Regions from separate parts of the Streptomyces sp. NPDC046215 genome, predicted to be linked through region 1. Evidence: riboswitches for the same ligand, from Rfam matches in the RefSeq annotation. Region 1 holds a riboswitch; the other holds the start of a gene.
The links. A riboswitch is a leader RNA that binds a small molecule or an ion and turns the genes downstream of it on or off. The one in region 1 is predicted to bind cobalamin.
Positions count from the first base shown of each region.

Region 2: linked by a shared signal. The riboswitch ahead of ABZ951_RS16800 (prenyltransferase/squalene oxidase repeat-containing protein) and the one ahead of metE (5-methyltetrahydropteroyltriglutamate--homocysteine S-methyltransferase) in region 1 are both predicted to bind cobalamin.

Region 1 covers NZ_JBEYZW010000019.1:762-5,628, forward strand. The annotation lists gene metE (5-methyltetrahydropteroyltriglutamate--homocysteine S-methyltransferase) at 1-1,682, opposite strand, end outside; cobalamin riboswitch at 1,843-2,059, opposite strand; partial or broken gene ABZ951_RS11220 (3-hydroxybutyryl-CoA dehydrogenase) at 2,198-3,066, opposite strand; partial or broken gene ABZ951_RS11225 (hypothetical protein) at 3,162-3,317, opposite strand; gene aceA (isocitrate lyase) at 3,693-4,867, opposite strand, start outside.
Region 2 covers NZ_JBEYZW010000033.1:53,608-58,474, forward strand. The annotation lists partial or broken gene ABZ951_RS16790 (CbiQ family ECF transporter T component) at 147-1,265, opposite strand; gene ABZ951_RS16795 (SCO2322 family protein) at 1,262-1,936, opposite strand; gene ABZ951_RS16800 (prenyltransferase/squalene oxidase repeat-containing protein) at 1,933-3,270, opposite strand; cobalamin riboswitch at 3,377-3,529, opposite strand; gene ABZ951_RS16805 (aldehyde dehydrogenase) at 4,243-4,867, shown strand, end outside.

The DNA of each region.
Region 1 (4,867 bases):
CGGTCGGTGAGGGACTGCGCGTAGGACGTCCAGCGGACCGTCATCGGCTCGGGGCGGGAGATGTCGCCGGCGAGGATCGGCGGGCGGACGTAGCGGGTGCCGTAGGACTGGACCCAGCCGTGCTGGGTGGCGAGATAGCCCGTGAGCTGTTCGGCGAAGTACTGGACCATGTCGTTGCGTTCGGGCTCGCCGTGGACCAGGACGTCGATCCCGGCCTTCTCCTGGAAGGAGAGGACCTCGCGGATCTCGGCCTCGATGCGCTCCTCGTAGGCGGCGGCGGTGACGCGGCCGGCGCGCAGGCCGGCGCGGGCGGTGCGCAGTTCGGTGGTCTGGGGGAAGGAGCCGATGGTGGTCGTCGGCAGGAGCGGCAGGCGCAGCCGGGCGCGCTGGGCGGCGGCCCGCTCGGGGTAGGGCAGGGAGCGGCGGGTGTCGGCGGCGGTGACGGCCGCGGCGCGGGCCCGTACGGCCGGGACGCGGGTGAGGGCGGAGCCTGCGCGGGAGGCGAGATCGGCGCGGTTGGCGGCGAGGTCGGCGGCGATGGTGTCGGTGCCGTGGGCCAGGCCGCGGGCCAGGGTGACGATCTCGGTGGTCTTCTGGCGGGCGAAGGCGAGCCAGCGGGCGATCTGCGGGTCGATGTCGCGTTCGGCGGTGGCGTCCAGGGGGACGTGCAGCAGGGAGCAGGAGGAGGCGACGTCGACGCGGTCGGCGAGGCCGAGGAGGGTGCCGAGGGTGGCCAGGGACTTCTCGAGGTCGTTGATCCAGACGTTGCGGCCGTTGACGACGCCCGCGACCAGGCGCTTGCCGGGCAGTCCCCCGGCGGCGGCGAGGTCGCCGAGGTTGGCGGCGGCGGGGCCGGTGAAGTCGAGGGCGAGTCCATCGACGGGCGCCTTGGCGAGGACGGGGAGGGCCTCGCCGAGCCGGTCGAAGTAGGAGGCGACGAGCAGCCGCGGGCGTGCGGTGAGGCCGCCGAGGTCGCGGTAGGCGCGGGCGGCGGCGTTCAGGTCGGCGGGGGTGCGGTCCTGGGCGAGGGCCGGTTCGTCGAGCTGGACCCAGGCGGCTCCGGCGGCGCGGAGGTCGGCGAGGACCTCGGCGTAGACGGGCAGGAGCCGGTCGAGGAGGGTGAGCGGCTCGAAGTCCGCGGGGACGCCGGGGGCAGGCTTGGCGAGCAGGAGGTAGGTGACGGGACCGACTAGGACCGGGCGGGGGTCGAGGCCGAGGGCGCGGGCTTCCTCGCATTCGGTGACCTGCTTGGCGGAGTCGGCGGTGAAGACGGTGTCGGGGCGCAGTTCGGGGACGAGGTAGTGGTAGTTGGTGTCGAACCACTTGGTCATCTCCAGCGGGGCCACGTCCTGGGTGCCGCGGGCCATGGCGAAGTAGCCGTCGAGGGGGTCGGCGGCGACGGCCGCGCGGTGCCGGGCCGGGATCGCGCCGACCATGACGCTGGTGTCGAGGACGTGATCGTAGTACGAGAAGTCGCCGGTGGGCACTTCGTGGATCCCGGCGCCGGCCAGGTCCCGCCAGTGGGTGCGGCGCAGTCCGGCGGCGGTGTCCCGGAGGGCGTCGGCGGTGACGCGGCCCTTCCAGTAGCCCTCGACGGCTTTCTTCAGTTCCCGGTTCCGGCCCTGGCGGGGGTAGCCGTGGACGGTGGCGCGTGCTGCCGCGGCTGCGGACTTGGTGGTCACGGAACTCTCCTTCGCGAGTTTTCGTCCTGTCGACCCCGGGACGGGGGAGGGCGCGAAGGGTGACGGACCGGGCGGCCCACGGCGCGAGGTCGTCGCGCGGGTGCCCGCCTGGTGCGTACGCCGACCCGCCCTCGAGGTCACCGGGATCTCCGCGGGCGAACGGTCGCCCACGGGCAGTGGCAGGTCTTCGGACTCACGGGCACGTCTGCCGGGGGCAGACACCTACTGGCCGTCGCTTCCCGGACTCCTGGGGTCCAGTGCGTATGACGGCGGTCGTTCCCGCTCACCGCTGCGGGGCAGTCCCGGATTCCCACCGGGTTCCCTCTTGCGACGCGCCTGCCTGGCGGGCAGGGCGAACCAGCTGCGTGAGCAGCCTAGGCGCTGGATCACGTCCCGGATAGGGCCGTTCACATTCCGGACGGCGGCCTGAGACGCCGGTCCGGGCGGTGGCACCGGGCGGGCGCGGAGCGGCCCCCTTCGCCGCTCCGCGCCCGTGCCCCACGGGCCGGGGCCCCTCAGCCCCGATCGTAGGAGTGGAAGCCCCGGCCCGTCTTGCGCCCGAGCAGCCCCGCCTCGACCATGCGCAGCAGCAGCGGCGGCGGGGCGTAGAGGGGCTCCTTGAACTCCTCGTAGAGGGACCGGGCGATGGCGGCCACGGTGTCCAGGCCGATCAGGTCGGCCAGTCTCAGCGGTCCCATGGGGTGGGCGCAGCCCAGCTCCATGCCGGTGTCGACGTCGTCGGCCGTCGCGTAGCCGGACTCCGCCATGCGGATCGCGGCGAGGAGGTAGGGGACGAGGAGGGCGTTGACGACGAAGCCGGCCCGGTCCCGGGAGCGGACGGTCCTCTTGCCGAGGGTGACGGTGGCGAACTCCTCGATCGTGGCGGCCGCTTCGGCGGTGGTGTGCAGCGAGGTGACGATCTCCACGAGCGGCATCACGGGCACGGGGTTGAAGAAGTGCAGGCCGAGGACGCGGTCGGCGCGGCGGGTGGCCATGCCCAGGCGCATCACGGGGAGGGAGGAGGTGTTGGTGGCCAGGATCGCCGCCGGATCTTCGACGATCTTGTCGAGGGCGGTGAAGATCGCGGTCTTGACCTCGGCGTCCTCGACGACGGCCTCGATGACGAGCTGCCGGTCGGCGAGGTCGTCGAGGTCACGGTGAAGGTGAGGCGGGTGAGCGCGTCCTCGGCGGTGGGGCGGTCGGTCTTGCCGCGCTCGACGGCGCGTTCGAGGGAGCGGGCGACGCGGTCGCGGGACCGGTGGGCGGCGGCGGTGTCGGTCTCGCAGACGAGGGTGTCGAGCCCGGCGCGGGCGCACACCTCGGTGATGCCGGCGCCCATCCGGCCGCCGCCGACGACGCCCACGCGCCGCACGGCGGGGTTCACGAGGTCACCGCCGGGCGGCGGCGGACGAGGTGGCGGGCGTGGGCGTCGGTGGTGGAGAACGCGGGCAGGTGGTCCGCGAGGGCGGTGGGTGCGAAGAGGGCCGCCTCGTTCACCCGGGCGTCGCGGCCGGGAAGGCGGGCGGCCGTGCCGCCGATGGCGTGGGCGCCGCGCCGGTGGCAGGTGCGGACCGGCAGTTCGGTGGAGGCGCGCGGGAACGGGGCGGTCGGGGTGACCTTGGCGCGGTCGGGCAGGGCGGCGTCCAGGGCGGCGGGGGTGAGGATCTCGTCGAAGCGGGCGCCCGGTGCGCCGAGCACCTGGGCGCGGCCGGTCACGGTGGTGAGGGACATGCGGTCTCCTGACGGGGGCGGTGAGGGCCGGGCGGCGCCGGGCTCCGGCCCTCACCTGAGGGCGTGCCGGCCCGGCACCCGGCCGGGCCGGCGGCGGGTGCCGGGCTCCGAGGGGCTAGGGCGTGTCTTACGGGTCAGCCCGGGGCCGCGACGCCCGGCACGGCACCTCGCCGCGTTGTCGCATCACCCGAGTACGCCCAGTACGCGGGAGATGCTCCGCCTTGCGAGGTACCGCACCGGACGCCGCGGCCTGATCCGGGCTGACCCGTAAGACACGCCCTAGTGGAACTGCTCTTCCTCGGTGGAGCCGCGCAGGGCGAGGGTCGCGGCGGCGGGGTTGACCGCCGTGCTGACGAGGTCGAAGTAGCCGGTGCCGACCTCGCGCTGGTGCTTGACGGCGGTGAACCCCTGCGCCTGGGCGGCGAACTCCCGCTCCTGGAGGTCGACATAGGCGGTCATGCCGTGCTCGGCGTAGCCGCGGGCCAGGTCGAACATGCCGTGGTTGAGGGAGTGGAAGCCCGCGAGGGTGATGAACTGGAAGCGGTAGCCCATCGCGCCGAGCTCCCGCTGGAACTTGGCGATCTGGTCGTCGTCGAGCGCGGCGCGCCAGTTGAAGGACGGCGAGCAGTTGTAGGCGAGCAGCTGGCCGGGGTACCGGGCGTGGATCGCCTCGGCGAACTCCTTGGCCTGGGCGAGGTCCGGGGTGCCGGTCTCCATCCACAACAGGTCCGCGTACGGGGCGTAGGCCAGGCCGCGGGCGATGACGGGGGCCATGCCGGGCTCGACCCGGTAGAAGCCCTCGGGGGTGCGCTCGCCGGTGCAGAACCGGGCGTCGGTCTCGTCGACGTCGCTGGTGAGCAGGTTGGCGGCGAGGGCGTCGGTGCGGGCGACGAGCACCGTGGGCACGTCGGCGATGTCCGCGGCGAGGCGGGCGGCGTTGAGGGTGCGGATGTGCTGCGAGGTGGGGACGAGGACCTTGCCGCCGAGGTGGCCGCACTTCTTCTCGGAGGCGAGCTGGTCCTCGTAGTGGATGCCGGCGGCGCCCGCGGCGATCATCGCCTTGGTGAGCTCGAAGGCGTTGAGCGGGCCGCCGAAGCCGGCTTCGGCGTCGGCGACGATCGGCGCGAGCCAGTCGGTGGTGTCCCCGGTGCCCTCGGCGGTGGCTATCTGGTCGGCGCGCAGCAGGGCGTTGTTGATGCGGCGGACCACGGTGGGCACCGAGTTGACGGGGTAGAGGCTCTGGTCGGGGTAGGTGTGCCCGGCCTGGTTGGCGTCCGCGGCGACCTGCCAGCCGGAGAGGTAGATCGCCTGGAGGCCGGCCTTGACCATCTGGACGGCCTGTCCGCCGGTGAGCGCGCCGAGGGCGTGGATGTAGTCGTTCTCCCGCAGCTGCCGCCACAGGCGTTCGGCGCCGCGCCGGGCGAGCGTGTGCTCCTCGCGCACGCTGCCCGACA
Region 2 (4,867 bases), on a different contig from region 1:
GTGCGGGTGGGTCCTGTCCCCGTGCCGTGGTGCGACACGGCTGTCGGGGTCGGGCTGGTGGAGGCCGTGGGAGCGCTCCCTCGGTCGTCCGGGGTGAGGGCGGGGCCCGTTCGGCGGGGCGTCGTCGGGGCCGGCCGCCCGCCGGGCCGCGGTGGGGCCGGGGACGCGAAGGCCGGGACCAGGCCCAGCAGGAGGGACGCCGCCGGCCACAGCGGCAGGTCCGGTGCCGTCAGCGGGACCGCCGGGGGGTGCAGGGCCGCCGGCGCGTAGGAGTTCGCCCAGATCATCAGGGCCGCCACCGCCACGCCCGAGGCCGAGACGAGCCAGGCCCGGGCGTCCCAGCGGTCCGGGCGGTAGCGGGTGCGGACCGAGCGGCGGCCGCCCAGCCACAGGCCCGCGAGCGCGGCGGCGAGCCCGCCGGCCAGGACCGTCAGGCCGTAGCCCGCGCCCTCGTCGGCCAGCAGGCCGTACGTTCCCGCGCAGACGCCCAGCAGCCCGCCGAGCGTCAGCGCCGTCGTGGTGTGCCGCACGGCGGGCGGCACCTGCGCGGTCCGGCCGTACCCGCGCGCGTCCATGGCCGCCGCCAGCGCCACGGACCGCTCCAGCGCCCCCTCCAGGACCGGCAGCCCCACCTGGAGCAGGGCCTTCAGGCCCCGGTCGGAGCGGCCGCGCAGCCGCCGCGCGGCGCGCAGCCGCTGGACGTCCGCGACGAGGTTCGGCGCGAACGTCATCGCGACGACGATCGCCACGCCCGCCTCGTACAGGGCGCCCGGCAGGGACTTCAGCAGCCGGGCCGGGTTGGCGAGGGCGTTCGCCGCGCCGACGCAGATCAGCAGCGCGGCCAGCTTCAGCCCGTCGTACAGGGCGAAGAGCAGCCCCTCGGCCGTCACCCGGCCGCCCAGGCGCACCCCCTTCGCCCAGTCGGGCAGCGGCACCTCCGGCAGGGTGACCAGGGTGTGGGTGCCCGGGATCGGCGACCCGAGCACGACCGCGAAGACGAGCCTGATGGTGATCACGGCCAGTCCGAGCTTGAGGAACGCCCCGTAGGAGCGCGCCCACGGCGCGTCCGTGCGCCGGGCCGCCACGACGTATCCGGCCACGCCGACCAGCAGCCCCAGCAGCAGCGGGTTGGTGGTGCGCGACGCGGCGGTGGCCAGCCCCAGCGCCCACACCCACCAGGCGCCCGCGTGCAGCGCGGACGCCCGCGCGGTGACGGGCGCGGTGCTCGGGCCGCCGGGGCGCGGCGGCGGGTTCCTGTCGCTCATCCGCGGCGGCGGCGCGCCTGCCACGCGGCGGCGGCACCGAGGGCGACCACGGCGGCGACACCGCCGATCAGACCGGCCGAGGGCACGCCGTCACCGCCGTCGTCCTTCCGTTCGTCCTTGCCGCCGTCCCCGGCGGAGGCGGTCTGCCCGCTCTTCTTCCCGGCGACCTGCTCGCCGCAGCCCGACTTCGGGTAGCCGGCGATGGCGCACAGCAGCGCGGCGGAGTCGTACCGCAGGGGCTTCGCGACGGCCGCGAGCGCCTCCGCTGCGCTCGCGTCGCCGCCGACCCGCGCGCATGCCGTGCGGGGCGCGGGCGGGGTCTCACCCTCGGGGGCGTCGGCGGCCGTGCCGAAGTCCAGGACGACCGCGATCCGCTTGCGGCCGTCCTCGGCGGGGGTGCCGGCGCACACCGCGCCGAAGTCCGCCGCGGCGCGCGGCTTCGCGGCGTCCCGGGAGTCCTCGCTGACGGCGAACCGGAAGCCGACGGTGTCCCCGTCGCCGGGCCGCGCCGTGGACGGGCCCTGCGTGGCGTACGCCCAGCCGCTGCCGGTGGCGTCCCAGAACGACCAGTACCGGTACCCGGCCGCCTGCGCGGGGGCCGCGCCCAGCCCGGCGAGGACCCCGGCGAGGAGCAGCGCCCCGAGGGCGCGCGCGCCGCGGCGGACCGTCACAGCTGCTTCTTCTTCCGGCCGCTGATCAGGAAGCCGGCGCCGATGCTGGCGACGAAGAAGACGCCGACGATCCACCAGACGCTGACGCCCTTGTCGTCGTCCTTCTTCTCCTCGTCCTTCTGCTCCGCCGAGGAGGCGGACTCCGGCTTCGGGCCCATCGCGTTCAGCTGGGCGACCAGGTCGGTGCCGGCGAAGTCGCGCGGGTCGGCGCCGGTGGCGTGGGCGGCGAGGATGAGCTTGGCGACGCGGCCGGGGTGGTTCTTCGCCCAGTCGGCGGTGCCGCTCTCCTTGGACCGCAGCCACGTCAGCGGCTTCTCGGCGGCCTCGCGGTGGCCGCCCGCGGCGAGGGCGACGACGGCGTCGGCGGTGTTGCCCTGGTCGGGCTTGGCCGGGGCGCCGGGCATGGACGGCACGAGGTAGCCGCCGTTCTTGGCGAGCGCCTCGGAGAGGTACCCGTCGACGGCCTCGGCCGCCGCGGCGGCGTCCTTCGGCTTCGCCTTGTCGTCGGCAGCGCAGTCCAGCGGCTTCAGGGGCTGGTCCGCGCCCTTCTTCGGCGGCTCGACGAGGAAGCCCTTGCCGCGCGTGGCCAGGCCCGCGGCGGCGCTGGCGAGGTTGTCGGCGCGCAGCCCGCTCTTGTCGTCCTTCAGGAAGGAGAAACCGCCGCGCTCCCCTTCCTTCGCGTCGCAGCCGAGCTGGAACGTCAGCAGCGTGGCCACCGGGTCCTTGCCGCCCTTCGCGGCGACCTTGGCCGGGTCCTGCCCGGTGGCGGCGAACGCGCCGAGGGCGATGGAGGTGGAGTTCGCGTCGCTGGGGCTGCCGGGCTGGTAGCCCCAGCCGCCGTCGTCGTTCTGGTGCGCCTTGAGCCAGTCGAGGCCCTTCGTCACCTGCTCGGACCGGCCGCCGGCCGCCGCGAGGCCCTGGACGGCCGCGGCGGTCTGGTCGGTGAACTCCTTCTGGGTGTCGCACGCCTTGGCGGGGTCGGCCCGGAAGCCGGGGAAACCGCCGTCCGCGCACTGCTGGCCGGTGAGCCAGTCGACGGCCTCCTTGGCGGGGGAGACGCCGACGGCGCTCTGCGCCACGAAGGTCAGGGACTGCCGGAAGACGCCGTCGAACTTGGGGTCCTCGGTGCCGTACAGGCCGGGGGCGGCCGGCGACGGGGAGGCGTCGGCGAACGCGGCGGGCGCCATGGCCGTGCTCAGGACGGCGGCGGTGGCCAGGGCCACGGCGCCGCGGCGCGCGTGGACGGCGAGGGAGGGGGCCATGGGGTCGGTGCCTCTCGGTGGGTCGCTGCGGGGGTCGGCGGGCGGACGGGTACGGACTGTGCCACCGCGCACGGCCGCCCCTCCGCGCGTTCCGCGCGGTGGCACCGGGCCCGGCTCCGTATACCTCGACGGTGCCGTGGGGCCGGGCACCGCCGAGGGGCGGCGCGACCGGCTCCGGAAAGCCTTGCCGCCAGGGCGCGGGTGGTCCGGCTCGTACGGTCCGCACGGGCGCGGCCGTCGTCACGGTTGCGGGTCAGCGCCGGATTCCCACCGGCTTTCCCCGTTCCGAGGCGGGATGAAGTTGTCACGGACACTTTAACCGGCGGCTTATGGGTGGCTCATACCGCCACGATTGCGACGGTATGAGGGGGGGCTTCGGCCTCCGGCGGGGCCGCTCTGTCCGGCGGGGGCCTCACGGGACGGGGCCGCCTCGGCCGCGCGGTCCGGCGGCGGGTGCCCGGCCGGGGGCACCCGCCCCCGCCCCGCGTCACCCGGCCCCGGCGGCCAGGGCGCGGGCCCGTGCGCCCGTCGGCCGCGGTCAACTGCCCGTTCGGCCCGGGTGGCCCGGGCCCTGTCGCGCCCGGCGAGTGGTGCCGGGCCGGGCGGGCGATGGGGCGTCACGGGCGCTGCCCCGACACGACCGTGCGCGTCGGCCGGCGGCGGGTGCCTGTCGTGACCGGTGAGGGTGATCGTCGCGGTCGAAGCGCGGGCGTCTGCCGGCCGCGGTCGGGTGCCCGTTCCGGCCGGGCCCGGCGCGTGCGAGGCGGGCGGCCGTGGGCCGGTGCTGCGGGTCGTGGGACGTCCGCCCCGGCGCCGTCGAGACGCGCCGGGCCGGCGGTGGCCGCTCCCGCCCCATGGCGTCCGGGCCGGTGGCCAAGGGCCCGGGCGTCGGCCGGCCGCGGCCGCCCGGCCCACTCCCGCACGGCCGTGCGCTCCGCGCCCCCGCCCGCCGCCCCCCATTGCCCCCGGCCACGGGAACTGGTACCAGTTCTGATGCAGCGTCAGATGTGGCGCACCCGCGGCGGAGCCGGAAGGCGGCGAGTCATGGCTGAACTCATCGAGTACGGGCAGCTCTTCATCGGCGGCGCGTTCACCGAGCCCGCCGGGCGGGACACCATCGACGTCGTCTCCCCGCACACCGAGGCCGTCATCGGGCGCGTCCCGCACGCCTGCCGCGAGGACGTCGACCGGGCCGTCGCCGCCGCCCGCACCTCCTTCGACTCCGGCGTCTGGGCCGAGCGGCCCCTCGCCGAGCGGATCGAGGTCGTCACTCGGATCAAGGACGGTATCGCCGCCCGCCACGAGGAGATCGCCGAGGTCATCTCCGCCCAGAACGGCTCCCCCTACTCCTGGAGCGTCCTCGCCCAGGCGCTCGGCGCGATGATGGTCTGGGACAGTGCCGTCGCCGTCGCGCGCGGCATCCCCTTCGAGGAGCGGCGGGCCGGGGTCCTCGGACCGCTGCTCGTGCGGCGCGAGCCCGTCGGCGTGGTGGCGGCCGTCGCGCCGTGGAACGTGCCGCAGTTCGTCGCGGCCGCCAAGCTCGCCCCCGCCCTGCTGGCCGGCTGCTCGGTGGTGCTCAAGCCCGCGCCGGAGACGCCGCTGGACGCTTACCTGCTCGCCGAGATCGCCGCGGAGGCCGGGCTGCCGGCGGGGGTGCTCTCGATCCTGC